Regions from separate parts of the Cobetia sp. UCD-24C genome, predicted to be linked through region 1. Evidence: predicted binding sites of a transcription regulator. Region 1 holds the regulator's gene; each other region holds the start of a gene.
What was found. Region 1 encodes sigma-54, which starts transcription at its own class of promoters, with help from an activator protein. Its sites were predicted from a motif close to TGGCACNNNNNTTGCTNT; they were not measured.

Region 1 (7,443 bases):
AGCATGCGTCTTGCCTGTTCCAGCTCGCCGCTTTCCAGCGCCTGTGACAGGCGATCAAGTCTTGGCTTGAGTTTACGAGACGTCTTGCTCATCTGTCGGCTTCCCCTGTCGACATGAAGGACAGCGCTGATTCTACCATTGGCGTAGGGGGGCGCGTCGACAAAAGAAAACAGTGTTTCTTATCGAAAGGACAATCCGCGTCCCGCCATTGGCACAAAAGCAGCGTTGCATGGCTGCCAGGCGCAAGGATAGGTGCAGGGAAAGATATAAGGGTAGGCGCAAGGACAGGTGCAAGATCAGGCGCTAGGCATCCTGCGCGAGCAGTTAATGGTGTCGCCAGGGGCCGCCAGAGGGGGCTGGCCGATAAGCGAGCGGGCCGAAAAGATAGTTGACCCAGAAGCGAGCTGGCTGAGGAAGGAAGGCTGAGCGCACAGCGCAAATGTACAGCACTGTCAGTAGCGGTTATTCGTCTTCCTCGAAACGCGCTTCGAACAGCGCCTCGATGGCCAGCATCGCCTCATCAGCCTGTTCGCCCTCGACATCGATCAGCAACGTGGTGCCGCAGGGCGCGGCCAGCATCAGCAATGCCATCACATTGGCCGCATTGGCCCGTCGCTCGCCATGGCTGACCATCACCGTCGCGCAATAGGGCGCACAGCAATTGACCAGCTTGGTGGCTGCGCGGGCGTGCAGTCCGCGGCGGTTGGTCAGCGTCAGCTCACGAGAGGCCATCGCGATGCTCCTGCTGATGCTCTTGCTGATGCTCTTGTTGCTGACCAATCGTCTCACCCGCGTTGCTCAGCGCGGTATGAATGCCCAGCTCGCGGTGACGCAGGCGCACCTCAGGCAGGCGCTCGGCAAAGTAGCTTGCCAGCTGCTCGCACAGGTAGACGCTGCGATGCTGGCCGCCGGTGCAGCCCACGGACACTGTCAGGTAGCTGCGGTTGCTGTCCTGATAGGCGGGCAGCCAGCGTTCCAGCCAGCCGGCGATATCGTCATGCATCGCCTGCACGGTGGGGTAGCGCTGCAGGAATTCGGCCACGCTGTCGTCGCGACCGGTATCGCCGCGCAGATTGATGTCCCAGTACGGGTTGGGCAGGCAGCGGGCATCGAACACCATGTCGGCGTCGGTCGGCACGCCATGCTTGAAGCCGAAGGATTCAAAGGTCAGCGTCAGGTGGCGGGAGCTGTGCTGGGCGACCTGCTCGGTGATCCGCGAGCGCAGGTCGTGCACGCTCAGGTTGGTCGAGTCGATGACCAGATCGGCCTTCTGGCGAATGGGAGCGAGCGTCTTCTGCTCGATCTCGATGGCCTCGGCTAGGGTGTGGTCGTTGTCGCGCGTCAGAGGGTGACGACGACGGGTCGCCGAGTAGCGTTCCAGCAGCACTCGCGAATCGGTGGTCAGGTAGACGACCTGCACGTCCATGCCGCTCTGGCGGACGTTGTCGAGCAATTCGGGGAAGCGGGTCAAGGCTTCCGGCAGGTTGCGGGCATCGATGGAGACCGCGATGCGCCGACGCGCCGGGCTGTCCTTTTCGAGCTGATCGACCAGTGGCGCCAGCAGCATGCCGGGCAGATTGTCGATGGCATAGTAGCCAATGTCTTCCAGCGCTTGGAGAGCGATGGATTTCCCGGAGCCGGAGCGGCCGCTGATGATCACGATCTTCATGAAGTGCTCTCCAAGGGCGAGGTCAACGTCGAAAGAATGCAGGGGTGGGGCAGAAGGCTGCCCGCTATCAGTGCGCTGCACGTCGGCCGATGGGAGGCCAGCAAGACGAAAGCCCGGACGATGTCCGGGCCTGTCATTCAGCGCGCCGGTAATTCGGCGATGGCTTGGGTCAATGCCTCAAAGAGTGCACGCTGGCTGTCTGCCTGGCGCAGGGCCGAGCGATTGGTCGGGGAATTGAGCAATTCCGCGACCTGTCCGAGCAGCGTCAGATGGGTCTCATCCGCTTCCTCAGGCACCAGCAGCACGAACAGCAGATCGATGGGTTCTCCGTCGATGGCATCGAAGTCGATGGGTTCACCGAGCTTCAGAAACGCAGCGATTGGCGTCTTGCAATGCGGGCTGCGTGCATGGGGCACGGCCACACCGTGGCCAATGCCGGTCGACCCCAGTCTCTCGCGCCCGATCAGGCGCGAGAAGACTTCCTGGCTATCCAGGCTGGGAATGTTCTGTGCGATGAAGGTGCTGAAGAATTCAAGCACCCGCTTCTTGCTCCCCCCGGGGACACCGTAAAGCGTGCGCTCGGGGGGAAGGATCTGATCAAGTGTCATGGCTGAAGGTCAACGGGTCCCGGTGCCCTGAGAGCGAGCCTGGGACTTTTCCTTGTGTTTGACCAGCTGGCGATCCAGCTTGTCGGCGAGCGCGTCGATGGCAGCGTACATGTTGGGGTCTTCTGCCAGGGCGTGGAGGTCAGCGCCTGCCGCGTGCAAGGTGCAGGCAGCCTGCTGGCGCTCCTTCTCGATCGACAGTGTCACCTGAACATTGGTGATGTTGTCGTAATGCCGTTCGAGGCGAGCGAGCTTCTCGTTGACGTAATCGCGGAGAGGATCGGTAAGTTCCACATGATGCCCGGTGATATTCACTTGCATGGACACGCTCCTTTATCCAGCGGGTTGCCATTCAATTGTAACCCTTTTTGACTACGAGCAAACCCTGATCGGACGCTCTGCAACAGGCTTGACGGCCACCGTCTGGCGATGTTTTCGCACCCTTGCCAGTGGCGTCAGATGTCGTGAGCGTCTGTACCGACAATGCCCAAGCTTTGCGCAAAGATCAACGCTGCGCTGCATCGTGGCTCAGTGCTTGTCTTCAACTCAGTGAGGGGTAACGGAGTGGACTTCAAGGGCACGTCTGGTGGGTGGTGCGTGAAAGACGCGCAAGAAGGCGGGTTTTCGTCGCCAATCCCTGCATGTACGTCGCCTTTCAGACGATTCGATTGCGTGGAGCAAGCGGCGTTACGGGAGGTTCGCCGGGTGTCATCCAGGTGCAATACGCGCAAAAGTGACTTTAAAAACATGCGATTGACGGTAAATGACGCTGCCGGAACGGCGGTTTTTTACCATCATTCTGCGCGCCGTCATGGGCCATGACGGGCAATTGGCGAGCGGTTGACGGCATGACAGAGCGCGCGACAGGCATACCGCTGCCCGCGAAGTCAGAGGCTGATGAGCGGAAAAATCCAGTGCTTGAGGTTGGCGGCGGCTGCCATTGTGGAGGTGAGAGCAGGGCATGGCAGCCGCAGGTGATGCGTCAGGCCAGACGCTTGCGCTCGCTGGAGGAGGGGATGCCCATCGCTTCGCGATACTTGGCCACGGTACGGCGTGCGACCTCGATGCCATCGCTGGCGAGCAGATCGACCAGCCGCGAGTCGGAGAGAGGCTTGCGGGCCGGCTCTTCCGCGATCAGCTTGCGGATGCGGGCACGAATGGCGGTGCTTGAGTGGGCGTCGCCACTGCCGCTGCCACCAACCTGGCTCGAGAAGAAGAACTTGAGCTCGAAGACGCCGCGCGGGGTGTGGATGTACTTCTGGGTCGTGACCCGCGAGATGGTCGACTCATGCATCTCGACCACTTCGGCGATGTTGGCCAGAATCAGCGGCTTCATGCCTTCCTCGCCTTGCTCGAGGAAGTCGATCTGGCGCGCCATGATCTCGCGGCCGACCTTGAGCAGGGTGTCATTACGCGATGACAGGCTCTTCATCAGCCAGCGCGCTTCCTGCAGGTTGTCCTTGAGGAAGGTGTTGTCGGCGGACTTGTCGGCACGCTTGATCAGCGCGGCGTATTCCGGCTGGATACGCAGCTTGGGCAGCGCTTCCGGGTTGAGCTCGACCTGCCAGCCATGGCGGGTATGGCGCACCAGCAGATCAGGGATCACGTAATCGCTGGCGGGCTCGCCCCAGGCGGATGCCGGACGCGGATCGAGCGCACGTACCAGGCGGATGACGTGATCCAGCTCGTCATCGTCAAGGCTCAGGCGCCGCTTGAGCAGCTTGCGGTCATCGTTGCCCAGTGCCTCGAGGAATTGACGTACCAGGCGGCGCGCCTGCGCCAGCAGCGGCAGATCATCCGGCAGCAGTGCCAGTTGCAGCAGCAGGCATTCGCGCAGATCACGGGCGAAGACGCCGGTCGGGTCGAACTGCTGCAGACGCAGCAATACCTGCTCGAGTTCGGAGGCCTTGAGGCCGGGCAGGCCCTGGCCGCGCAGGCCATCGACTAGCTCGTCGAGTGACAGGCTCAGATAGCCAGCACCGTCGACGGCATCGATCAGGCTCTCCGCCATCTGGCGTTCACGGCCATCGAGGTCGGTCATCGCCAGCTGCCAGCGCAGGTGGTCCTGCAGGCTCTCGACGCTGGTATTGCGATCGAAGTCCGGCCCTTCTTCGCTCCCGCTGCCACTGCCGGAGCTGGTCAGGCTACCGGCGTGGTCCTGGTAGAGGTCCGACCAGTCACTGTCGAGGGGGTATTCCTCGGGAATCTCGCTCGAGGAGTCGGCAGTGGAGATCTCGCTCGAATCCTGTGTCTCGACGACATCCAGCGACTCGTAGTCCTCGTCGAGCTCCAACATGGGGTTGGACTCGAGGGCTTGCTGAATCTCCTGACGCAGGTCGAGCGTCGACAGCTGCAGCAGCTGGATCGCTTGCTGGAGCTGCGGCGTCATGGTCAGCGAGGTGCCGAGGCGGAGTTGCAGGGTGGGTTTCATGGAGTCAGTCAATTCACGGCAAAGGAACGTGCTTACTACGCTATACCGTGACTCGGGGCACTGACAAGTGGTTGTCGTGAATATTCAAGCAACTTGCATGCCATGTTTCCACCAAGGTGGTATGGACGTCATGCATGCGTCTGATGTCAGACATGAAAAAGCCGCTACGCGATAAAATCACGCAGCGGCTTTTGAAGCTTTTGCCTCGCGAGGACTCAGCGCAGCCGCTGACCCTAGAGCGTGAACTCGTGGCCCAGGTAGACGTCGCGCACCTGCTGGTTGGCCAGGATGGAGTCCGCATCACCGTGGGCGATGATCTGGCCATCGCCGACGATATAGGCGGTGTCACAGATATCGAGCGTCTCGCGCACGTTGTGGTCGGTGATCAGCACGCCGATGCCACGATCGCGCAGTTGGCGCACGATGCTCTTGATCTCGCCCACCGAGATGGGGTCGACGCCGGCAAAGGGCTCATCGAGCAGCACGAAGTCCGGCTCGGTGGCCAGTGCACGGGCGATCTCGACCCGACGACGCTCACCGCCGGACAGGCTCATGCCGGCGCTGGCGCGGATGTGCGTGATGCTGAATTCCTCGAGCAACTCTTCAAGGCGTGCCTTGCGGCCATTGCGATCCAGGTCCTTGCGGGTTTCCAAAATCGCCATGATGTTGTCGGCCACCGACAGCTTGCGGAAGATCGACGCTTCCTGCGGCAGATAGCCGATGCCGGCGCGTGCACGCTGATGCATGGCGGCAGCGGAGAGGTCCTTGTCATCGATGGAGACGTTGCCGGCATCGGCGCGCACCAGCCCGACGATCATGTAGAACGAGGTCGTCTTGCCGGCGCCGTTGGGGCCCAGCAGGCCGACGATGTCGCCCTGGCGGATCTCCAGCGAGATGTCCTTGACCACCTTGCGGCCCTTGTAGGCCTTGGCCAGATGGCGAACGCTCAGCGTACGCGGAGTAGCAGCAGTCATGACTCAGTTTTCCTTGCTGGCATTGGCGCCGCGCGGCGACAGAGTCATGTGCACGCGACCGCCTTCGGTCTGCTGTGCCGTCTTGCTGTTGTTGGCGTTCACCTGGCGCTTGTCGAGGAAGTACTCCACGTAGCCGCCTTCGAAGGTGTCATCGCCTTTCTCGAGACGCGCGTTGCCGACCAGCTCCACGCGGCGCTCAAGTGCATGGTAGCGGATGGTGTCGGCCCAGCCCTTGACCAGCTTCTCGTCGGGTGCGGGTTGCTGTTCCAGGTAGGCACGCTTGCCGGTGGCCTTGACCAGCGAGATCTCGCCGCTGCCGGCGCGGCTGATATCGACGCGGCTGGCATCGAGTTTCATGCTGCCCTGGCGCATCTCCACCTGGCCGGTGTAGGTGGCGGTACCGGCCTTGTCATCGAGCGACAGGGCATCCGCGGCGATGTTGATCGGCTGGCTGGCATCGCTGTCCAGCGCCATGGCGGCCGGGGCGAAGGTGGACATGCCCAGTGCCAGGCAGAGCGCCATGACACCGCTGTTGAGGGTCTGGCGACAGGCCGTCAAGGGCTTGCGAGTCGTGGAAGTCATGGTGGCTCCTTGGCATGACGGGGTCGCCGCCCGAGCAATGATGCCATCGAGCGGCAGAGAAGAAGGTGGTGCGGCGCGGGTCATGGCGTGACGGCCAGCCCGGCGGGTTCATTCACCGCTGGCAGGCGCTGCCTCGAAGGTGCTGTTGACGCGCCCATCATCGGAGGTGGTGCTGTCGGCGCCCGAGTCGATGCGCTCGGCCTCCTTGCTGGCCTCGCTCTGGCCCGTGCCGGGTTGCAGGACGCTGCGAACACGGCCCTGCAGCACGGCGGAGTCCCGGGAGAGGTCGGCGCTGAAGCTGTCGCTTTCGACATGCTGGCCATTCTGGGTGATCACGACCGGCACGTCACTCCAGGCGCGATTCTGATCACGGCTGTAGTGCAGGACATCGGTATCGAGGGTCCAGCGGTCATCGGGCTGGCGCAGTCTGGCATTGCCCTCGAGGGTGAAGGTGTCGCCGCCGGCGCTCAACACGCCACTGTCACCCGTGGCATACCAGCGGCGGTCTTCACTGTCGTTGGTGCGAATCTTCGGGGTCTGCGCCCGGGTCACGTCATCGCCTGGCGTGTGCTCGATATGCGGCGAGGTCATGGACTGGATCGCCACGCCGCGCGCATCGAAGCGTGTCATGTCTGCCCCGTCGAGATAGTAATCCGGCTCACTGCTGTCGACCTCGACGTTGACGGTCGATTCCAGGCTGTTGCGCTGCTCGATCAGCGCCAGCACGCCACCGACGAGCAGCAACAGCAGCATCAGCCAGAGGCGCGGAGAAGGGCGGGGCAGACGTAACATCAGGGACGCGACTCCTGCAGGTAGGTATCCAGCACCGAGGCCCAGTGGCCCTGTGCCTTGAGCAGCAGATCACAGAGCTCGCGCACAGCGCCATCGCCGCCCTGGCGTGAGGTGACCCAGTTGGCCTCGCTCATCACGTAGGCCATGGCGTTGGGCACGCTGACGCCGAGACCGACACGACGAATGGCCTCGCGGTCCGGCAGGTCATCGCCACAATAGGCGACTTCTTCCAGCTCGATCCCGTGCTCGCGGCACAGGTCGGTCAACGCGACCAGCTTGTCTTCACGGCCCTGGATGACATCCTGAATGCCCAGTTCCTTGGCGCGACGCTCGACCATCGGCGAGCTGCGGCCGGTGATCAGCGCGACGCGAACGCCACTGCGCAGCACC
Region 2 (7,443 bases), on a different contig from region 1:
CGAGGGCAGCGCCCAGGCCGATGAAGCGCATCTGATCTATCAGTTCACGTTGCCGCCGCTGACGCTGCACACCCTGACCTCCGGCGATGCCAGCGCCCTGACCCAGTGGGCCACCAGCCTGCCGTCCCTGCCTTCCGGCTGCAGCTACTTCAACTTCACCGCCAGTCACGACGGTATCGGCGTTCGTGCCCTTGAGGGCCTGTTGCCCGACCACGAGCGCGACACCCTGGTGCGGCTGGTGCATGACTTCGGTGGCTACGTCAGCATGCGCGCCAACCCCGGACGCGCCGATACCCCCTATGAACTCAACATCAGCTATTTCGATGCGCTCAAGGGCACGCGTCGCGGCCAGGACCCGTGGCAGATCGAGCGTTTCATCGCCAGTCAGACCCTGATGCTGAGCCTGCAGGGCATCCCGGGGCTGTATATCCACTCGCTGACCGCGACCCCCAACCACCAGGAAGGCGTCGAGCGCGATGGCCATCTGCGCGCCATCAACCGCCGCAAATGGCAGCGTGATGAACTGGAAGCGCTGCTGGCAAGCCCCAACACCGCGACCCATGAGGTCTTCCACGCCCTCAAGCGCCGCATGGCACTGCGCCGCAACGAACCCTGCTTCCACCCGGATGCCGACCAGAATGTCTTCGATGTCGGCCCGGACTTCTTCGTCTTCGAGCGCGTCACCCATGAAGGGCGTCGCCTGCTGTTCGCCCTCAATGTCACCGATCAGCCGCGCGTGCTGCCGCTGCCGGCAAGCTGGCAAGGCGTCGCGCTGACCGACCACCTGTGCCACGACAAGGCCTACGATCCCACCATGGCCCGCCGTCCCTATCAGGCGGCCTGGCTGATGGAGCAAACCGTGCGCCCGCCGGCCATCGAGGTTGTCTGACGCCCTCTTTTTCTCCTCCTGCCTATGACAACGGGGCTGCCACTGGCAGCCCCGTTGTCATAGGTCTTGCTGTTTCCCGCCGCGAGCCTTACTGGTTGTCCAGCTCCACCGCTTCGTGCATGCGCTCGAGCAGGTCCGGCACGGCTGACTGCACCCGGTTCCAGCTCGGGATGAAGGGCTTGTCGCGCGGATTGTCGAGGAAGGCGCTGCCGGCATCCATGATGTTGGCGGCGAACAGCTCCACCGCCGCTTCCTCGCTGTGGCGGTCCACCGTCAGGCCATTCATGACGGCATCGTTGTAGTAGGTCTCGATCAGGTCCAGCGCGATACGGTAATAGGTCGCCTTGATGGTGCGGAAGGTCTCGCCGTGCATCTCGACGCCCAGCGTGGCCAGCTTGCGATACATGGCCTTGGCGATATCCAGACTCATGCGATTCAAGCCGCCCAGCGCATCTTCCTCGGACAGCGGCTGGTGCTTGTGATCGTAGGCATCGGCGATGTCCACCTGACACAGGCGCTTGGTGGAATAGTTACGGTGGACCTCGGACAACACGCCGATCTCCAGCCCCCAGTCACTGGGAATGCGGATGTCCGCCAGCACGTCGGTGCGCATCGAGAATTCGCCGGACAGCGGGTAGCGATAGCTGTCGAGATAATCCAGGTACGGCAGCGGGCCATAGACCTTCTTGAGCGCACGGATCAGCGGCGTGACCATCAGGCGCGCCACGCGGCCGTTCAGCTTGCCCTGGGCGATGCGCGAGTAGTAGCCCTTGCAGAACTCGTAGTTGAACTGCGGATGGGCCACCGGGTAGATCAGCCGCGCCAGCAGGCCGCGGTCATAGGTGACGATATCGCAGTCATGCAGTGCCACCGCCTCGGCGATGCCCGAGGCCTGCACATAGCCTGAGCAGTACCAGACATTGCGGCCCTTGCCGGCCTCCATCGGCGCCAGGCCATGCTCGGTCAGCTCCTCATCCAGCGCCCGCAGACGCGGGCCGTCGTTCCACAGGATGCGGTGATGCTGCGGCAGATGTGAGAAGAACTCCTTGGCATGCTCAAACTGGTCACGGTCGGCGCGGTCCAGCCCGATCACGATCTCGCTGAGGTAGGGCACCTGGGCCAGCTCCTCGACGATATGCTTGAGGGCGGGGCCTTCCAGCTCGGAATACAGCGACGGCAGAATCAGGCTCATCGGTCGCTTGCGGGAGAAGCGCATCAGGTCCGCTTCGAGATCTTCCACCGGACGATCGGTCAGGTTATGGAAGTTGGTGATGATGCCATTCTGGTAAAAATCGCTCATGTCAGCTCCTTGTCATGCCGAAGACACGCATCAGGCAGGCGTCAGGCGCCCAGACCTCTGGATGTCCATTCTTCCGGCTGGCCATTGGCCAGCCAGTGACGCAATCCCTCGACCCATCCCTGCGGTCCGGGGAGATTGGCGCGAAAACAGCGGCGTTCATCCGCCAGTTGCGGATAATCGGCAAGCTCCCGATCACGCTGTGAGGTATCACCGACGCCGGGGATCAGCACAGCGTTGTCGACGGCGGCCAGCAGCGGCAGGTCATTGGCGCCATCGCCGAAGCCCAGCGTCCAGGGGCGCACCCGCTCGCAGAGCCGGTAGCGGGCGATCAGATAGCGCGCTGCCACGCCCTTGTCGCTGTCCCCGGTCACATGGTGGAAGCGCCCACCACGTGTGAGCTTGAGGCCATGGCTGGCCAGGCGCATGCGAAAGTCCTCGAGACGCTCCGGCGCGTCGCGCCACACCAGCGGTTCACTGGCATCACGCTGTCCCGCCAGGGCCGCGTCGCCCTCCGCCAGCCCCGTCAGCTCACTGATTCTCGCCACCGACATCGAGGCGAAGCCCTCGAAGGCGAACTCCCCGCTCAGCTCTTCCAGCACCGCGAGAATCCTGTCGCGGGGCATCGCCACCGCGATACGACACAGGCCGTGTGCATCCGGGGCGCTGGCCTCTTCCAGCGGATAGGCGCTCAGCCAATCGGCCGGCAGGGCCACAACGCCGCCGTTCTCGGCGATCCACGGCTGGCCCGCCAAGCCCAGCGAGTCCATCAGCGGCGCCAGTTCGGCCGCCGTCTTGGAGGTGTTGGGGACGATCCAGGCACCGCGCGCGCGCAGGCGGGTCAGCCAGCTGCGCGCCGGGCCCGGCGAGTAATCGTGGTGATCCAGCAGCGAGCCATCCAGATCGGTCAGCAACAACAGCGGTGCTTGAGTCTCTGACATGTGAACTCTCCTCGTGAAGTGCTGCAGCGTGTCGGGGGTCACCTCGACAGGATCTCGTGGCACCGGACAGGCATTGCAAGAGCATTGCAGGGAATGTGCCAAGATGGTGCATCTGCCATGACAGCCTGACCCCTCTCACCGTGACCGTGTTTGTGCGTCCGCCTATTTGCACCATAAAAGAGCACAAAGCCTGCCTTGCATGATGCCTCGCCACACGACGGCGCAAATCTTTCGTCACCAACGACGACGCCCTCGCAGATGCGAGGGCGTCGAGTCTTGGGCAAGCGGGCAACGTCTGTTGAGACTAGACCAGCCACAGCGATAGTTGCGGCCACAGCAGCAACATCGCCAGCACGCACAGCTGGATGGCGATGAACGGCAGCAGCGAGACGAAGATATCCTTGAGGCTGATGCCTTCCGGTGCCACGCCTTTCAGATAGAAGGCGGCAGGCCCGAAGGGTGGCGACAGGAAGGACACCTGCATGTTGACCGCGAACAGCACGCCGAACCATACCGGGTCGTAGCCGAGCTGCACGATGATCGGCACGAAGATCGGCAGGGTCAGCATCGCGATGCCGATCCAGTCGAGGAACAGCCCCAGCAGCAGCAGGATCGCCATCATCACCATGATGATCGCCAGCGGCGGGATATCCAGGCCGAGAATCATGCTCGACACGAAGCGGTTGCCGCCCATCAGGTTGTAGACCCCGACCAGTGCCGCCGCGCCGATACCGATCCAGATGATCATGCCGCAGGTGTTCATGGTCTGGGACAGCGCACGCTGCATCAGGGTGATGGAGAACTCGCCGCGCAGCATCACCGCCACCAGCACGCCGAAGCTGCCCATCGCCGCGGCTTCGGTCACCGAGGCCACGCCACCGTAGATGGAGCCCAGCACCAGCCCCGCGATGACCGCCGGCACGCCGATGGCCTTGAGCAGCTCACGCTTGCTCTGGAAGCTGGCGCGGCGCTCCTCCTCGGGCATCACCGGCCCCAGTGAAGGGTTGCGCAGACAGCGGATCAGCACGTAGATGATGTAGCTTGCCATCAGCACGATGGCCGGGGTGATCGCCGCGGTGAACAGGTCCGCGATCGACTGGTTGGCGATCAGGCCATAGATGATCAGCACGATGGAGGGCGGCATCATGGTGCCCAGCGAGCCACCGGCACACACCACGCCGATGGCGATGTGCTTGTCATAGCCGAGTCTGAGCATCTGCGGCAGCGCCAGAATCCCCAGCAGCACGATCTCGCCGCCGATGATGCCGGACATCGCGGCGAGGAAGAACGCCACCACGATGGTCTGGATCGCCACGCCGCCTGGCAGTCGCCCTGCCATCACGCGCATGGCATTGAACAGGTCCTTGGCGATCCCCGAGCGATCGAGCAGCGAGGCCATCAACACGAACATCGGCACCGCCACCAGCGAATACTCGGTGACGAAGCCATAGACACGACTGGTGACCAGCGGCAGCGCCATCGGTCCGAACCAGCCGAAGGTGTAGGCCAGCGCGACCAGGCCGGTGACGAAGGCCAGCGGCAGGCCGGTGACCAGCAGCGCGAAGATGCCGCCGACCAGCAGCATCGTAGCCGTTGCGATATCCATCAGCGCGGCTCCTTGTGGTCAGCTGTGGCGTCGGGAGTGGCGTCGGATGCGCCACTTCCCTCACTGCCGCCCTCGGGCGGGCGGGGCGAGAAGAAGGTCTGGTAGAGATGCCACAGCGCCTGCAGGGTCATCACCGCCAGCGCGAACAGGATCACGCCCTTGGTCAACGCCGGAAACGGCGGATTCCATGAGGTGCCGGATCGCTCCAGCTGCCACTCGCCCAGCGGACTGTGCGAGGCACGCCAGAACATCACCCAGCCCGCATAGCTCATCGCCAGACAGAAGACGAACGTCATCACGTCATTGAAACAGTCCAGCACGTAGCGAAAGCGCGTGCCGACCAGGTCGTAGAGCACACGCACGCGAATATGGCGATTGTTGGCCAGGGCCGCCGGGCCGCCCAGCGCGAAGCTGGTCGCGACCAGGAAGATCACCGTCTCGTGCACCCAGGAGGTCGGCGAATCGAGGCCATAGCGCATCACCACCTCGAACACGCTGATCGCCATCGCCAGCAACACCAGCCACGCCGCGGCGCGCGTACCCTTGCCCACCAGGCGGTCCAGCGGCGTCCGCGTGCCCAGGTTCGGGTCGTGGTCATCCGACGCCTCGGGTAGCCCCGGCGACGCCACATCATGTTCTGCCATATCGAATTCCTTGCTGACTCGCTGCCTCAAGGAGAATCGGCGCGCCCAGTGAGCACGCCGACCTTGATCTCCCGCGTCTTTATCGTTCTGCGATCGTGTCGCCAAAAGCGTGGCTAGCTGACCAGTGCCACGCGGCGGCTGGCGCCCATCCCGCGCGCCAGCGGGCTCACATCAGGTTGCGGTCGGTCAGGAAGCTGACCACGGACTCGTAGACCTTGCCGGTCAGCTCATTCTTCTCGGCCCACACCTTCCACTCCTGCTGCGCGATGCGACGGAACTTGGCGCGCTCCTCCGGCGCCATGTCGATCACCTCGATATCCGGATTGGCACGCGCCGCGCTCACCGCCTTGATGTCACGCGCCTTGAGGGTGAAGACCATGTCGTAGGCCATCGCATCGGTGGCGCTCTCCATGATCGCCTTGAGATCCGCCGGCAGGCCGTCCCAGATGCCCTTGTTCATCGACACCGCCACCATCGGCAGAGAGTGGAAGCCCGGGTAGGACGGGTACTTGGCGAAGCTGTGCAGGCCCTGGTCATCATTGGTGGCGAAGACGGTGTAATCCGCCGCGTCGATCACGCCCTTCTCCAGGCCGGTGTAGACCTCGGAGCCCGGCAGGTTGACGGGCGCCGCGCCAGCTTTCTGGAAGATGTTGTAGACCATGCCTTCCGGCGCACGCACCTTGAGGCCCTTGAGGTCATCGACGGTGCGCACCGGCTTCTTGGAGACGAAGGACTCAAGCCCGGTGGCGCCCGCGCCGATCAGGTGCACGCCGTAGGGCTCGACCAGCTCGTTGTAGAGCTCCTCACCGCCGCCGTGCTGCATGTACTCGAGATATTCCAGCGGGTCACCCCAGGCACCCACCAGGTTGCCCAGCATGCCGAAGGCCGGATTCTGGCCCGAGAAGTAGGACGGATCGGTCAGGTGGCCCTGCAGGATGCCGGCGCTGACGGCATCCAGCGTCTGATTGGCCTGCACCACGGCATTGACCGGCAGGATCTCGATGGCGATGCGGCCATCCGACATGGTCTTGATGCTGTCGGCCCAGGCCTTCTTGACCTCGAACTGCGGCTCCCCGGCCGTCTCGGAGGTCTGGAAGGTCCATTCGTACTCGGCGGCCCAGCTCGGTGTGGCGATCAGCGTGGCAGCCACGGCGGTGGACAGGGCCAGCGCCTTGAGCGTGACACGGGCGGGAGCGGCAGTGGTGCGCGGCGAGGTAGTGGTGAGCGGCGAGGTAGTGGAACGCGGCATGGTGAAACTCCTGGATTGTTGTTATGACGTTCTAGGGTCAGTGGAAGACGTGCAGGCACTTCCCGGCGTGGCGAAACGCCGCGAGGTGCCGTTCACTCGCTTGATAGCGGTGCAGACAGGCTGGGCAGCTGGCCGAAGCGGCGCAGCAGCTCCAGCGGTTCCTGGGCGCGCCCGGCAGGATGACTGCCTTCAGAGACTGCAGGCATGGCAAGCCCGAGGTCCTGACCGGTGCGGTCCAGCACATGCAGGGTCGCGGCGTGGGCGGCATCGGGCTGGCGCAGACGAATCGCCTCCATCACCGCACGATGGCGGCCGAGGCTGTCGCCCAGCTCCGAGGCATTGTGATTGGAGGTCGCCACCAGCAGGCTGATCGACGGCTTGAGCACATGGCCAAGCTGCGCCCAGATGACGTTGTGGGTCGCGGCGAAGATGGCGTCGTGGAAGGCGATATCGGCGCGGTCGAACTCCTCCATGGCGCTGCCGCCATGCACCGCCGCGGCCATGCCGTCATAGGCCTGCTCGATGGCGGACAGGTCCTGGGCGGTGGCCTCGGTGGCTGCCAGGGCGGCGACGAAGGGTTCGATGGAGATACGGAAGGCGTAGATGTCCCGTGCCAGCTGCGGATGCGGCATCGCGTAGCGCGTCATCCAGCCGGTCACGCGCGGATCGAGCAGATGCCACTCGCTGAGCGGATTGACGCGGGTGCCCTGGCCGGTGGTGCGGGTGAGAATCCCGGCATTGACCAGGCTCTGGATCGCGGTGCGCACGGTGGCGCGGCTCTGGGCGTGCTGATCGCACAGGTCCAGCTCACGAGGAA
Region 3 (7,443 bases), on a different contig from region 1:
TAACATTATCCGGCAAAAGCAATGTCCCAACATTTTGGGACTTTAATATTATACCATGGGCTACTGCATACTTTTGATATAGATCCGAATCGCCTAGTCCTTCGTAAGACTCTTCGTAATTATCTTTTTTGCTAGCACAATAGCTAATATAATCATTAAAGGCTTCAATTAGATTTACATAAGCATTATATTTTTTGTCCCACAACTTATCTTTATACATCTTTTTTAATGCGAGAAACGCAACCAAATAAGCGCCCGACAATGCAATCAACAGCTGTATGAAATATTTAACAGCATCACTCATTGCTTCCCTCCTGTATACTAAACCAGTTGAATATGCTACGAAAACTTAAAAAACAAGCGAAACATAATAACATTATCTTACTTTCTTATGCAGTATGCTCACCATAAGTTATCACTCATAACAAAGACAAGATTAACTTCTACTTGCGTTATATCAATATAACAAAAAATCAAATCACCGTTTTAGCTTCCTCACCACCGATGGCTGACTAATCCCTGCCCTCTTGGCTATCGCATAAGTACTGGGCAATTCGGCTGCCATCTCGCGTAGCCATTGCGCTTCGATACGTGCCAGGCCTTCCTTTAGAGTTTCGTTGGGGCCGAGTTTGGGGATTGGCATGGCTACCGCCCCCTCAGCGGCAGGCTCTGAGAGGGCATTGGGACTATGAGAGTTATCGGCAGTGGTAAAACTTTCAGTAACGCCTATTCCATTAGATTTGTCATTACTGAAGCCAAATGAATTGCCTAGTCCATTAGCGTTATTCGTGGAACAAGTGTTGAGAAGTGTTTTCACTGAGTCGCTGTCGATGACATCGCTAGGAGCGCTGAGCCAAGCGCGTTCCAGCCAGTTTTCCAGTTCGCGGATATTGCCGAGCCAGTCCTGGCGCATGAGGATGGGCCATAACGAGGCGTCGAGGAGTTTGCGGCGACCGTGACGTTGATTGAGGCGAGAGAGGTGTTGCTCGATCAGGGCGGGAATGTCTTCGCGGCGTTCACGCAGCGGCGGCAGGCTGACGGGGAGCACATTGATGCGGTAGTAGAGGTCGAGGCGGAACTGGCCCTGTTCCACGCGGGCGGCGAGGTCTTGATTTGTGGCGACGACCAGGCGGAAGTCGGCGCGGCGGGTGGTGGTGTCGCCCAGGCGGGTGATCATCCCGTCCTGAATCACCTTGAGCAGCTTGGTCTGGGTGGCCAGCGGCAGCTCACCGATTTCATCGAGGAACAGGGTGCCGCCTTCGGCCTGCTCCATCAGGCCTGCCTTGCCACGATTGCCCGCGCCAGTGAAGGCACCGGCCTGATAGCCGAACATCTCGGACTCGAACAGGCTCTCGGGGATGGCGCCGCAGTTCACCTCGATGAAGGGGCCGTCGGCGCGTTGGCTCCAGCGATGCAGTTGATGGGCGAAGGCCGTCTTGCCGACCCCGGATTCGCCCAGCATCAATACCGTGGCGTTGGTGGGCGCGACCCGCTTGAGCAGCAGCGCTATCTCGCGCATCACCGGGCTTCTGACCTGCAGCTCGCCCAGCTCCAGCGCGGCGTCTTCGCACTCGGCCTGCTCGCGCGCTGATTGTTCACGTTGCCGCTGTTCAGCCTGGCTCTGTGCATATTGCTCAGTGTCGTGTACTGATTGCCCTGCCCCCGCCGTTGTCCAATCGCTTTCTGCCTGACTGACGCCACTCAGCTCGCCACCGCGCGAGTTGCGGCGCAGGTGATCACTGAAGCGCTGCTGGAGCACCGCGTATTCCTGCTGCAACAACTGGATATCGGTGAGATCCATCGAGCGGCTGACCACGCACTCGAGCTTGCCCGCGACGAATACCGGATGCGCCTGCGCCACCACCCGCCGCCCGGTGGCGGTGAGCTGCATCATCTGCAGCGTGCGCCCCGTGCGCAGCACCTCCAGGCTGATGGAGGGCTTGAGCACGCCGCTGGCTTCCAGCTCATGCACGTTGGCGGCACACAGCTCCTCGCGGGTCATGCCATAGACTGCCGCGGCTCCGGGGCTGACATCCATCACCTGGCCATCCGCATTGACCACGAAGTAGTGATCGTGAGCGGTGTCGATGATGGTCTTGAGAATCTGACGGTCGAGCTCTGACATGGCGGGCACCTCATGGTCGAGCCTGTGAATCGGGCGGGCTTTCCAGCGCTTCTTTCTATCAGTTCTTCCCAGCAGGTCTTTCTAGCTGGTCTTTCTCGCACGGCGCTTGAAGACACTCTCGATGATGCCCGAATGTGATCCACAAATGAATCAGTGATCCATTTTTGAATCATTAATGGCGCACGAGTGATCCAGAAATGAATCACTCAGCCATTGCCCTCAAATAAAACCCAATAAAATCAATCAACTAAAAATTGGCACGATTACTGCAATGCTGGGGTATGCGCCAAGGAAGATCGCCGGCTTTCATGACACCGTCCGGCCGAGCGATCAGGCGAACCATCACAATACCCCGCTCGCCGTCACGTCAGCGCGAGCGACTCAAGACCCTGGAGAGACAGATGAGCGAGTTCAATCAGCCGCTGGGCGGCAACGACATGCCACGTTTCGGCGGCCCGGCCACCATGATGCGTCTGCCGGCTCAGGAAACCGCGGAAGGCCTGGACGCCGCCTTTATCGGCATTCCGCTGGACATCGGTACCTCCAACCGTCCGGGCGCACGTCTCGGTCCGCGTCAGATCCGCGATGAATCGCGCATGCTGCGCCCCTACAACATGGCCACCCGCGCCGCGCCCTTCGATAGCCTGCAGGTGGCGGACATCGGCGATGTGCCGATCAACACCTTCCACCTGCCCAAGAGCATGGACATCATCGAGCAGTTCTACGATGAGGTGCTGCGCCACGACTGCGTACCGCTGACACTGGGCGGCGACCACACCGTCACCCTGCCGGTGCTGCGCGCCATCGCCAAGAAGCACGGTCCGGTCGGCCTGATCCACATCGATGCCCACGCCGACGTCAACGACCACATGTTCGGTGAGCCCATCGCCCACGGCACGCCGATTCGCCGCGCCCAGGAAGAAGGCCTGCTCGACAGCAATCGCGTGGTGCAGATCGGCCTGCGTGGCACCGGCTACTCCGCCGATGACTTCGACTGGTGCCGCCAGCAGGGCTTCCGTGTCGAGACCGCCGAGATGTGCTGGTTCAAGTCACTCGCCCCGCTGATGGCCGAAGTGCGCGACATGATGGGCGACCGCCCGGTGTACATCACCTTCGACATCGATGGGCTGGACCCCTCCGTCGCCCCCGGCACCGGCACCGTGGAAGCCGGCGGCCTGACCATGCCGCAGGGCATGGAAATCGTGCGTGGCGCGCGTGGCCTCAACATCGTCGGCGGTGACCTGATGGAAGTCTCCCCGCCCTACGACACCAGCGGCAACACCGCATTGATGGGCGCGACCCTGCTCTACGAAATGCTCTGCGTACTGCCGGGCGTGCAACAGCGCGACTGATCCACGAACGATCCACGAATGACCCGCTGTCCTGCTGTACCCGCGCCGGGGGCCCGTCCCGCCCTCGGCGCACACAGAATCACTCGAGACGATACGGCATGATGCATCACACAATGCTCGGCTAGAGCCTGACCATTACAACAAGATCTAGGTGACCCGAATGACAACCAGCATCGACTCCGCGGCGGACCATACGCCGCCCCGCGCTATTTCCGACTCTGTCTCAAGTTCCGTATCAAGTTCTAGCTCAGGTGCTGAACAGCCTGAGACCGCCAAGCCACAGAAGGCGCAGAAAGACCTCATCGCCACCCGCCCCGTGCCGCTGACGGCCAAGGGGCTGATGAAATTCCTGGTGCCGTCACTGCTCGGCGTCAGCTTCTTTCTGGTGCCGTTCAGTGTCGGCGACACCATCAACATCGGCATGGGCCTGATGGCCGATTGGCTCAAGGCCACGCTCGGCAGCGCCTTGCCCGCCATCGCCGTCGCGGTGCTGTGTCTGTCGGTGATCCTCACCGGCTTCGTCAAGCTCGCAAAGCCCGCCTGGGCACGTCAGGGCGCGGCGCACGAGCTGTTCGATGTCTCGCCGGTATGGTTCGCCATGCGCGCCCTCGGCGCCATCTTCGCGCTGATGACCTACTTCCAGTGGGGGCCAACCCAAGTCACCGCGGCCTTCACCGGCGGCGTGATGCTCAATGATCTCGCGCCGGTACTGCTGACCTTCTTCTTCTTCGCGGCCATTCTGCTGCCGCTGCTGGTTGACTTCGGCTTCATGGAATTCATCGGCAGCCTGGTGCGTCGTCCGTTCCGCGCGATCTTCAATCTGCCCGGGCGCAGCGCCATCGATGCCACCGCCTCGTGGATGGGCTCCGGCACCGTCGGCGTGCTGATCACCACCCAGCAGTACGAGCAAGGCTTCTACAGCAAGCGCGAAGCGGCGGTGATCGCCACCAACTTCTCGGTGGTCTCGATCGCCTTCGCGTTGCTGGTCACCAGTTTCATGAACATCAACCACCTGTTCGTGCCCTTCTACCTGACCGTCGTCATCGCGGGCCTGATCGCCGCCGTCATCGTGCCGCGTCTGCCGCCGCTGTCACGCAAGCGTGATGATTATCACGAGCCGGTCGGCTGCCAGATCAGTGAAGAGAACCAGAGCGACTGTGGCGTGCTGCGCTACTCACTCGGCATGGCCGTCGCGCGCGCCGAGCATGCGCCGGGCCCGCTCAAGCTGGTGAAATCGGCCGGCTTCAACGTGGCGGACATCTTCCTCGGCCTGCTGCCAGTGGTGATCGCCATCGGCACCGTGGCGCTAATGCTGGCCGAGTTCACGCCGGTGTTCACCTGGCTCTCCTACCCGATGATCCCGCTGCTGGAACTGCTGCAGATTCCTCACGCGGCAGAGGCAGCCCCGGCGACGCTGGTCGGCTTTGCCGACATGTTCCTGCCGGCGGTGCTGGCCAAGGACATCGACAGCGAACTGACCCGCTTCGTGATCGCCTGCCTGTCGCTGACCCAGTTGATCTACATGTCCGAGATCGGTGCCCTGCTGCTCAAGTCGAAGATTCCGCTCAAGATCTGGGAGCTGGTGGCCATCTTCGTGCTGCGCACGCTGATCACCCTGCCGATCATCGCCGGTATCGCGCATCTGTTCGTGTTCTGAGCCAAGCGTGCACTCAACTTGTTTCTCATCTCATACGGGAGCACCACGGTGCTCCCGTCATTGGAATAACCTGCCATGACCTGTGCTGAACTCCTGATCCGACTGCTGCGTGACACCTACGGCGTCGACACCGTCTTCGGTATTCCCGGCGTGCATACCGTCGAGCTCTACCGTGGCCTGGAGCCGGATGCCGATCCCGCCGCGCGCAGCATTCGCCACGTCACCCCGCGCCATGAACAAGGCGCCGGCTTCATGGCCGATGGCTATGCCCGCAGCACCGGCAAGCCCGGGGTGTGCTTCATCATCACCGGCCCGGGGATGACCAACATCACCACCGCGATGGGCCAGGCGCTGGCCGACTCCATCCCGATGCTGGTGATCTCCAGCGTCAATCGCACCGACACCCTCGGCCGTGGCCAGGGGCGTCTGCACGAGCTGCCCAGCCAGCAGCAACTGGTATCGGGCGTGGCGCGCTTCAGCCACACCCTGCTCGACCCGTCCGCGCTGCCGGAAGTGCTGGCCCGCGCCTTCGCGCTGTTCGAGGGTGCCCGCCCAGGCCCGGTGCATATCGAGATTCCCATTGACCTGTTCAATGCCGAGATCCCACCGCCCGCCGGTCGCACCACGCATGACTTCACGCGCCCGCGCATCGGCCGCCTCGCGCCGGACCCGGCCCTGCTCGCTGAGGCCGTGAGCCTGCTGCAGGGCGCCGAGCGTCCGCTGGTGCTGCTGGGCGGGGGCTGTGTCGCTGCACCCGACGCGGCCCGCCAGCTGGTGGAGGCGCTCGATGCCCCCACCGTTACCACCATCAATGCCAAGGGTCTGCTGGGCAGCGCCCACCCGCTGGATCTCGGCGCCAATGCCGCACTGCCTGCGGTACGTGAACTGGCGCGCGACGCCGATGTGGTGCTGGCGATCGGCACCGAACTTGGCGAGACCGACTACGACGTGGTGTTCGATGATGGCTTCGTGATCGGCGGTCAGCTGATCCGAATCGATATCGACCCCGAACAGCTGGCGCGCAACCAGCAGGCGACACTCGCCATCGTCGCCGACGCCGGCCTGGCGCTGGAGACTCTCGCCGCGAGCGTTGCTGATAGCCTGGGCGAAACCTATGACAAGACGGCTGACGCAGAGGCGGGCAAGACACGCGGCGAGCAGATCACCGCCACCGCGCTCGAGGCCCTCGCGCTGCCGACTGACCCGGCCTTCGCGCCCTACGTGCCGCTGTTCGACACCCTGCAGCAAGCGCTGCCGGAGGCGATCTGGGTCGGCGATTCCTGCGCGACCGTCTACGCCGCCAATCATCTGCTCAGCCAGCCGGCACCGCGCCGCTACTTCAATGCCTCCACCGGCTACGGCACGCTCGGCTACGGCCTGCCCGCCGCGATGGGCGCGACCCTGGGCCGCCCGGACCTGCCGGTGATCGCGCTGGTCGGCGATGGCGGCATCATGTTCACGCTGTCCGAACTCGCCTGCGCGGTGGAAGAACAGCTGCCGGTGGTGATCGTGCTGTGGCACAACCAGGGCTATGAAGAGATTCGCCGCTTCATGGACAACGCCGGCGTCACGCGCCTGGGCGTCGACATCAAGGCCCCCGACTTCCAGCTGCTCGCCCAGGGCTTCGGCTGCGCCGCCGTCGCGATCGACTCCCCCCGTGAGTTGGCGACAGCGATCAGCGAGCGCGACGCAAGCGCCCCGCTGCTGGTGGAAATTGATGCGGCGGCGTGGCAGCGCTCAATCGCACAGTGAGTCTGGCTCGCCGCTTAGCGCCACAACACTGAACAATGCCCGCCTGTGACCCTGTGGTGGCAGGCGGCATGGAACTCTCATGCCAGAAACTCACATGTCAGGAATGTCCATGCACAAGCTCGATCATCAGTTCATCAACAACGAGTGGGTCAAGTCTCACGGCGAGCGTCGTCTGGCGGTCACCAACCCCTTCGAGGAGACCATCATCGCCGAGGTGACGGCGGGTGATGCGCGTGATGTACAGGCCGCCGTCGCGGCCGCCGCCGAGGCCTTCGAGGGCTGGCAGGCACTGAGTGGCGCCGAGCGGGCGGTCTATCTGGAGGCCTTCGCCGAGGGGCTGACCTCACGCCGGGAAGCGCTGGTGGAGATGTCGTGTCGCAACAACGGCAAGATTCGCGCCGAGGCCGAGATCGATCTCGATGACGCCATCGGCTGCTACCGCTATTACGCCGCCCAGGCACGCGCGCTGGATGCGCGTCAGGGTGCGGAGGTCGCGCATGATGTCGAAGGCTATGCCGCGCACACCTATCACGAGCCGGCAGGCGTGGTGGGATTGA
Region 4 (7,443 bases), on a different contig from region 1:
GATGACGGGCAGGTCCGGGTACTTCTCGCGCACGCGCGCCATCAGGTCGAGACCATCGGTTCCGGGCATGCGGATATCGGTGATCAGGACATCCGGGCACTGACGCATGATGCTGGCTTCGGCCTGATCGGCACGCTCGAAGGTTTCCACCTCGAGGTCGGGTTGTGCCAGAGCGCGCTCCAGCACCCAGCGAATGGCACGGTCGTCATCGACGATACAGACGCGGGCAGTCTCGCTCATGTGTGATCTCCAGAAGTGCCGGCTAGCGGAATGAGTAATCGGAATTCGGTATGGCCGGGGCGCGAGTCACACTCGATCAACCCCTGATGCTGGTGCAGGATGCCCTGGGCGATCGACAGCCCGAGCCCTGAGCCTTCGGCGCGCCCCGAGACCATCGGGTAGAACAGCGTCTCGCGCAGGCTCTCCGGTATGCCGGGGCCGTTGTCGATGATCGCCAGCTCGCAGACCAGCCGGTGGCGCTCATGGCCCAGCGTGAACTGCCGGCGAGCGCGGGTCCGCAACGTGATCTCGTAGGGAGCGGCGTCAGGCTGCGGTGAATCGGGCTGTGGCTGCTCATTGAGGGCCTGGGTGGCATTGCGCGCGATGTTGAGCACCGCCTGGATCAGCTGACCTTCGTCGCCGATCACCTCCGGCAGGCTCGGGTCGTAGTCGGCGCTCAAGGTGATGGCGCTGCCTTCCGCCTGCAGCAAGGCCCGCACCCGCTCGGTCACCGCATGCACATTGACCGGCGCCTGCAACGGCGGCCGGTTCGGCCCAAGCATGCGATCGACCAGATCACGCAGACGGTCCACCTCCTCGATGATGATGCGCGTGAACTCCACCATCTGCGGTTCGGGCAAGTCACGTTCGAGCAGCTGGGCGGCGCCACGAATGCCGCCGAGCGGATTCTTGACCTCGTGCGCCAGACCACGCGTCAGCACCTTGACCGCCTCCTGACGGGCGATCAGCGCTTCTTCGCGCGAGATCTGCATCAGGCGGTCACGCGGTTCTATCTCGACCAGCAGTTCATTGGCGCTGATGGGCGTCGCGGTGAAATCCACCGTCAGCGCTTCATTGGCCGCGTTGATGATCTCGGCCTCACGCTGGGTGTAGGGGTGCTGTTCCTCCAGCGCCTTGCGCAGCACATTGATCAGGGTGTCATCCAGCCCGGTCATGTTGTCGGGCGTACTGCCCTTCACACGCACCAAACTCACCGCCAGCAGCGTCTCCGCGGCGGGATTCATCCAGACCATCTGCAGCTGTGAGTCCAGCACCACCACGGCAGTGTTCAGGTGTTCGAGCAGTCGTTGATGCATGGGTTTGTTCGCCATCTGCAGTACGTCTCCCTGTTCTGCAATAACCGCGCCAGTCTGGTGCAGGCACCGAGAACACGGCGTCCGATGCTGTGCAACCATTTCTGGCCCCTCACATTGGCACCAAAATGGTGCAGACGAAAAATCGCGCTCGAACTCGCGTTGCCTCGCTTCACCGCCAGGCGGCCCGACATCGACTGTCCCAGACACGAAAAAGCCGCCCGAAGGCGGCCTGTCAGCGAAGGAGAAACGCGCGAAGAAAAAGGCCGCCCAGACGCTGCTAGCCACCGCCAGCATTGGCAGGGTTGTTGGGGTTGCGAGGCAGATTGACGCTGGCGCGCTGCACATAGACCACCTTCGGCTCGCTGGTCTGGCGCACGCGGCCGGTGGAATCCAGCAACTCCGCCTGGATGACATGCTTGCCACGCTCCAGCGCCGGCACCATGAAGACGGTGCTGTGCATGGCGGATTGAGACGGTGCGCCGTCCACGGTCACGCGCACCTTGTCTTCCGGGCGTAGCTTGGGCTCGATCCCCAGGCGCACCGCCAGATTGCCCGCCTGCCCGGTCTGCAGCGTTTCCTCGTTGGACGGGCTCTGGATGGTAAAGGTGGTATAGCCACGGAAGGCCACATCCACCGCAGGCGCCCGGGTGCGGGTGCTCTCGCTGGATGAGGAAGAACTCACGCGCGACGGCGTGCTGCGCCGCGGCGGCAGGGATTCCGTCGACGGCACCACGCTGAGCGGCGTCAGCTGCACCTTGCTGCCGCCCGCAGGCTGATCACTGAAGACGACGTTGCCGTTGGCATCGACGTGACGATAGACCTGGGCCGCCTGTAGATCGAACGACAGGCTCGACAGCATCAGCGTCGCTGCCAGCAGCAGGCACTGCAGTGGCTCGGGGCGCGCTGCTGGCAGTGCACGCGAGTCAGTCGCGGGGTTCGCGACGCGCAGGGAGGATACGAAGGGCCACATCCGAAGATTCCTGAAGAGAGTCATGGGAGGCCAGAAGCCGCAGGCAGCTCCAGCGGGTTGGGTCTATCGACAGGCGATCCTGCTGCCTGATGACAAGGCTAACAAGTTACAAAGCTTACCGCGTTGATGCCAGCATTTGGGGCCTTCGACAAGACGCCTGTGTGCATTGACTGTCACGCAAGGCTACCACCGCGCCCTGCAGGTCTGTCATCAGCATGGCCGATCTCAGGGAAAAGGATCAGGGGCAGAGCAAATGATCAGAGCAAAGAGATAGAACGAAGCAGGGCCATAATGAAAAACAGGGCCACACCTGTCGGTGTGGCCCTGCTGTCGTCATCGTCCGTGGATGGCCTTCACCGGGAAGGCACTCCGTCAGATGGCGTGACTAGCGAATGTCTGCCTCAACCTCTGCAGCGCTTGGACGCTGCAGTACTTGGGCGCTGTAGCACTTAGACACTGTAATACATGTCGAATTCGAGCGGGTGAGTCGCCATGCGCAGGCGCTGGACGTCTTCGCCCTTCAGCTCGAGGTAGGCATCGATCATGTCGTCGGTGAAGACGCCGCCCTGGGTCAGGAACTCACGATCGCCGTCCAGCGCGGTCAGGGCCTGTTCGAGGCTCTCGGCCACGGTCGGGATGGACTTGGCTTCTTCGGCCGGCAGGTCGTAGAGGTTCTTGTCCATCGCGTCGCCCGGGTGGATCTTGTTCTTGATACCGTCGATACCGGCCATCAGCATCGCGGAGAACGCCAGGTACGGGTTGGCCGTCGGATCCGGGAAACGCGCCTCGACACGCTTGCCTTTCGGGCTGGCGGTGTACGGGATACGGATGGAAGCGGAACGGTTGCGGGCAGAGTAGGCCAGCATGACCGGCGCTTCGAAGCCCGGCACCAGACGCTTGTAGGAGTTGGTGGACGCATTGGTGAAGGCATTCAGGGCACGAGCGTGCTTGATGATGCCGCCAATGTAGTAGAGGGCCATTTCGGACAGACCCGCGTACTCGTCACCAGCGAACTGGTTGTCGCCATCCTTCCAGAAGGACTGGTGAACGTGCATGCCGGAACCGTTGTCACCGACCAGCGGCTTGGGCATGAAGGTCGCGGACTTGCCGTAGGCGTGAGCCACGTTGTGGATCACGTACTTGAGTTCCTGAACCTCATCGGCCTTCTTGACCAGGGTGTTGAACTTGACACCGATCTCGTTCTGGCCGGCGTTCGCCACTTCGTGGTGGTGAACTTCGACTTCCTGACCGATGGCTTCCAGGGTGTTGCACATGGCAGCACGGATATCGTGGAAGCTGTCGATCGGCGGGACCGGGAAGTAGCCGCCCTTCAGACGCGGACGGTGACCCAGGTTGCCGCCTTCCGGCGTGGAATCGGTCGCCCAGGCACCTTCTTCGGAAGAGATCTTGAACATGGAACCGTTCATCTCGTTCTTCCAGTGCACTTCGTCGAAGATGAAGAATTCCGGCTCCGGACCGAAGAAGGCGGTGTCGCCCAGACCGGTGGACTTCAGGAATTCCTCGGCGCGCTTGGCGACGGAACGCGGGTCGCGCTCATAGCCCTGCATGGTGGCCGGCTCGATGACGTCGCAACGCAGCACCAGGGTGGTGTCTTCGGTGAACGGGTCGAGGAAGGCAGTGCCGTCGTCCGGCATCAGGATCATGTCGGATTCGTTGATGCCCTTCCAACCTTCAATGGAGGAACCATCGAACATCTGGCCGTTCTCGAAGAATTCCTCATCCACTGTACGCGCCGGGATGGAGACGTGCTGCTCCTTGCCCTTGGTGTCGGTGAAGCGCAGATCAACCCACTTGACTTCGTGTTCTTCAATCAGGGCAAGTGTCTTCTCAGCCATGGTAATTCTCCGATGGAGCCGGCGGCTCTGGTTACAGTTGGTGTCAGCGTTGTCTGGGGTTATTGCTCTATTTTGTAAGCCTTTTCTCTCATGGTCGGCGTCGTTATGCCAGCCATCAGACAGGATGCTCTAACAATGCAGCGAGCGTGCCAGAATGGCGCACGCCGCACCGCTCATTTCAGTAAGCTCATGAATATGCTGAAAAAAAACATCACCATCTTCATGCATGCAGCACGAAAACCCGACCAAAGATGGGCCGACAAGGTGCAAAAATTCTTGCCGCGCAGTGCAGATTCATCATTTGAGTGCACCAAAAAACGCCGCTGCTCCACATTGGTGCAAAACGCTGAATCCCGGGGATTTCTCCGCTCACACCCGATGATCACGTCAGCATCACATTGCGGTCATTTCTTTCTTTCATCCTCATGTTTGCCTCGACTCACAAGTTTTTTTCATCCGCGACAAGGGCGCGGAAAAGACTTGAGAGACAACCATTTGGGCACTTCAGGCCAATTGAAGGCACTCGCTGACTCGCCTCGTGAATGCACGATGCTGGCAGGAGGCATGCCATGCCCCCTATAATGCGCCCCAAATCACAAGCGCCCGGTACGCGAGCGCCCATTTTCCGCACAGGTTCCCGTCGTGATCGAGAAACTTCGCAACATAGCCATCATCGCCCACGTTGACCACGGTAAAACTACCCTGGTCGACAAGCTCCTGAGTCAGTCTGGCACCCTGGACCGCAAGGCCGAGGGTCAGGAACGCATCATGGATTCCAACGACCAGGAAAAAGAGCGCGGCATCACCATTCTCGCGAAGAACACCGCGATCCAGTGGAATGACTACCACATCAACATCGTGGATACCCCTGGGCACGCTGACTTCGGTGGCGAAGTCGAGCGCGTGATGTCCATGGTCGATTCCGTGCTGCTGCTGGTCGATGCCGTCGATGGCCCGATGCCGCAGACTCGCTTCGTGACCCAGAAGGCATTCGCCCAGGGCCTGAAGCCGATCGTCGTCGTCAACAAGATCGACCGTCCGGGCTCTCGTCCTGACTGGGTCGTTGACCAGATCTTCGATCTGTTCGACAACCTGGGCGCGACTGACGAGCAGCTCGACTTCCCGATCATCTACTGCTCTGCCCTCAACGGCATTGCCGGTATGGATCCGGAAGACCTGAAAGACACCATGGATCCGATGTTCCAGTCCATCGTCGACATCGTCGAGCCGCCGAAGGTCGAGCTGGACGGTCCGTTCCAGATGCAGATCTCCGCACTGGACTACAACAGCTACGTCGGCGTCATCGGTCTGGGTCGCATCAAGCGCGGCGCCGTCAGCCCGGGTCAGCAGGTTTCCATCATCACCAAGGAAGGCGCTGTCCGTAAGGGCAAGATCGGCCAGGTCATGACTCACATGGGTCTGGACCGCGTGCAGACCGACAAGGCGACTGCCGGCGACATCGTCTGCATCACCGGTATCGAGAACCTCGCGATCTCCGACACCATCTGCGACACCGCCACTGTCGAGGCGCTGCCGCCGCTGACCGTCGATGAGCCGACCGTCTCCATGACCTTCCAGGTCAATGACTCTCCGTTCGCCGGTCAGGACGGCAAGTTCGTCACTAGCCGCAACATCCGTGAGCGTCTGGACCAGGAACTGATCCACAACGTCGCACTGCGCGTCGAACAGGGCGAGACTCCGGAGAAATTCGTCGTCTCCGGTCGTGGTGAGCTTCACCTCTCCGTTCTGATCGAATCCATGCGTCGTGAAGGCTTCGAGCTGGCCGTGGGCCGTCCGGAAGTCATCATCAAGGAAATCGACGGCAAGAAGCAGGAGCCGTACGAAGAAGTCATCATCGACTGTGAAGAGCAGCACCAGGGCTCCATCATGGAAGAGCTGGGCTACCGCAAGGGCGAGCTGACCAACATGAACCCGGATGGCAAGGGTCGTGTGCGTCTGGACTTCATCATCCCGTCTCGCGGTCTGATCGGCTTCCGTGGTCAGTTCCTGACCCTGACCTCCGGTACCGGCATCCTGACCAGCCGCTTCGATCACTACGGTGATCTGAAGGAAGGCGCGGGTGTCGAGCGTCGCAACGGCGTCATGATCTCCATGGTGCCGGGCAAGGCGCTGTCCTACGCCCTGTACACTCTGCAGGAACGTGGCAAGCTGATCATCGGTCACGGTACCGAAGTCTATGAAGGCATGCTGGTCGGTATCCACAACCGCGCCAACGACCTGGTCGTGAACCCGACCAAGGCCAAGAAGCTCGATAACATGCGTTCTACCGGCAACGATGAAAACATCGTGCTGACGCCGCCGATTCGCTTCACCCTGGAACAGGCGATCGAGTTCCTGGATTCCGATGAGCTGGTGGAAGTCACTCCGCTGCACATCCGTATCCGCAAGAAGTACCTGAAAGAGAACGAGCGCAAGCGCGCCAGCAAGTAAGCTGGCCCAGCCAGCCTCCTGCCTGATGGCAGGGGGCATCGTGCTCAAACGCAAAAGACCCGCCAACTCGGCGGGTCTTTTGCGTTTGAGCACTTTTCGCTGTTGCCGCAAAGGGCAGCATGACCATCTCTCTAATACTTATGAATGTCATTGCAGGAAGTGCGTCGCTATTAGGGCTCGCAGAATAAGGGAACTTTGCGCGATACCTTGGCCTGAGGCATCTCTAACACTTAAATGAGGGTTATATGAGGCATATTCGTGTTGCGCATATAGCGTCTTCATTCAGAGCATGCCACACGCGGCCAACGCCCCTGCGCAACGTAATATCTTGATCTATTGATAGCGCGCAATCACACGTCACCGAGCGAGGATAAATCGTCGAATTCTAATGATGCGTCGCGTTTGGACGACGCAAAAACGAGACGTCGATGCGCAGTCACTAGGGTCAACGCAACGGAGCAGGTATCTTCTGCCGGAGCTTTCTTTATGCATATCCTGCAGTTAACGAAGACTTGTTCGCCACACGCCACCCGGAGCAGGGTCCTCTTACCGATCCTCGTGAGCACTCGCCATGTGTCGCCATTGCCAAGCCCGGTGTGTGCAATGCGTCACGAATACGCTCCAGAAGACCCGTATGAAAGGATTCAGCAATGAGCATCAAGCAACGCCTCGAAGTCCTGCCATGGGACACGCTGGCGCGTTACCGCCTGATCGAGATCATCGCCTTGTGGGAGGGGCGAGTCACTTCGCGCCATCTGGGCAACGCCTTCGGTATCGCCAGACAGCAAGCCTCGCGCGTCATGAAGACCTACCGCGAGACGGTCGCCGAGAACAATCTCGAGTATGACCC

Region 2: the regulator sigma-54 is predicted to act here: its motif matches at 3,211-3,228, upstream of AOG28_RS05120 (HAD-IIB family hydrolase).
Region 3: the regulator sigma-54 is predicted to act here: its motif matches at 2,381-2,398, upstream of speB (agmatinase).
Region 4: the regulator sigma-54 is predicted to act here: its motif matches at 1,351-1,368, upstream of glnL (nitrogen regulation protein NR(II)).

What each region holds. Positions count from the first base shown of each region.
Region 1 covers NZ_LJTD01000001.1:404,777-412,219, reverse strand. Annotated here, with positions in the region: gene mgtE (magnesium transporter) at 1-92, opposite strand, end outside; gene AOG28_RS01765 (HPr family phosphocarrier protein) at 463-732, opposite strand; gene rapZ (RNase adapter RapZ) at 719-1,669, opposite strand; gene AOG28_RS01755 (PTS sugar transporter subunit IIA) at 1,807-2,277, opposite strand; gene hpf (ribosome hibernation-promoting factor, HPF/YfiA family) at 2,287-2,595, opposite strand; gene AOG28_RS01745 (RNA polymerase factor sigma-54) at 3,257-4,705, opposite strand; gene lptB (LPS export ABC transporter ATP-binding protein) at 4,939-5,679, opposite strand; gene lptA (lipopolysaccharide transport periplasmic protein LptA) at 5,683-6,261, opposite strand; gene lptC (LPS export ABC transporter periplasmic protein LptC) at 6,370-7,053, opposite strand; gene AOG28_RS01725 (KdsC family phosphatase) at 7,053-7,443, opposite strand, start outside.
Region 2 covers NZ_LJTD01000003.1:213,734-221,176, forward strand. Annotated here, with positions in the region: gene AOG28_RS05110 (sugar phosphorylase) at 1-889, shown strand, start outside; gene AOG28_RS05115 (hypothetical protein) at 978-2,189, opposite strand; gene AOG28_RS05120 (HAD-IIB family hydrolase) at 2,231-3,127, opposite strand; gene AOG28_RS05125 (TRAP transporter large permease) at 3,432-4,733, opposite strand; gene AOG28_RS05130 (TRAP transporter small permease subunit) at 4,733-5,377, opposite strand; gene AOG28_RS05135 (TRAP transporter substrate-binding protein) at 5,544-6,626, opposite strand; gene AOG28_RS05140 (FadR/GntR family transcriptional regulator) at 6,719-7,443, opposite strand, start outside.
Region 3 covers NZ_LJTD01000012.1:42,568-50,010, forward strand. Annotated here, with positions in the region: gene AOG28_RS18295 (hypothetical protein) at 1-304, opposite strand, end outside; gene AOG28_RS14975 (sigma-54 interaction domain-containing protein) at 479-2,125, opposite strand; gene speB (agmatinase) at 2,527-3,477, shown strand; gene AOG28_RS14985 (YjiH family protein) at 3,818-5,134, shown strand; gene AOG28_RS14990 (5-guanidino-2-oxopentanoate decarboxylase) at 5,210-6,886, shown strand; gene AOG28_RS14995 (aldehyde dehydrogenase family protein) at 6,996-7,443, shown strand, end outside.
Region 4 covers NZ_LJTD01000006.1:39,575-47,017, forward strand. Annotated here, with positions in the region: gene ntrC (nitrogen regulation protein NR(I)) at 1-240, opposite strand, end outside; gene glnL (nitrogen regulation protein NR(II)) at 237-1,331, opposite strand; gene AOG28_RS09970 (DUF4124 domain-containing protein) at 1,594-2,286, opposite strand; gene glnA (glutamate--ammonia ligase) at 2,736-4,142, opposite strand; gene typA (translational GTPase TypA) at 4,785-6,593, shown strand; gene AOG28_RS09985 (WYL domain-containing protein) at 7,244-7,443, shown strand, end outside.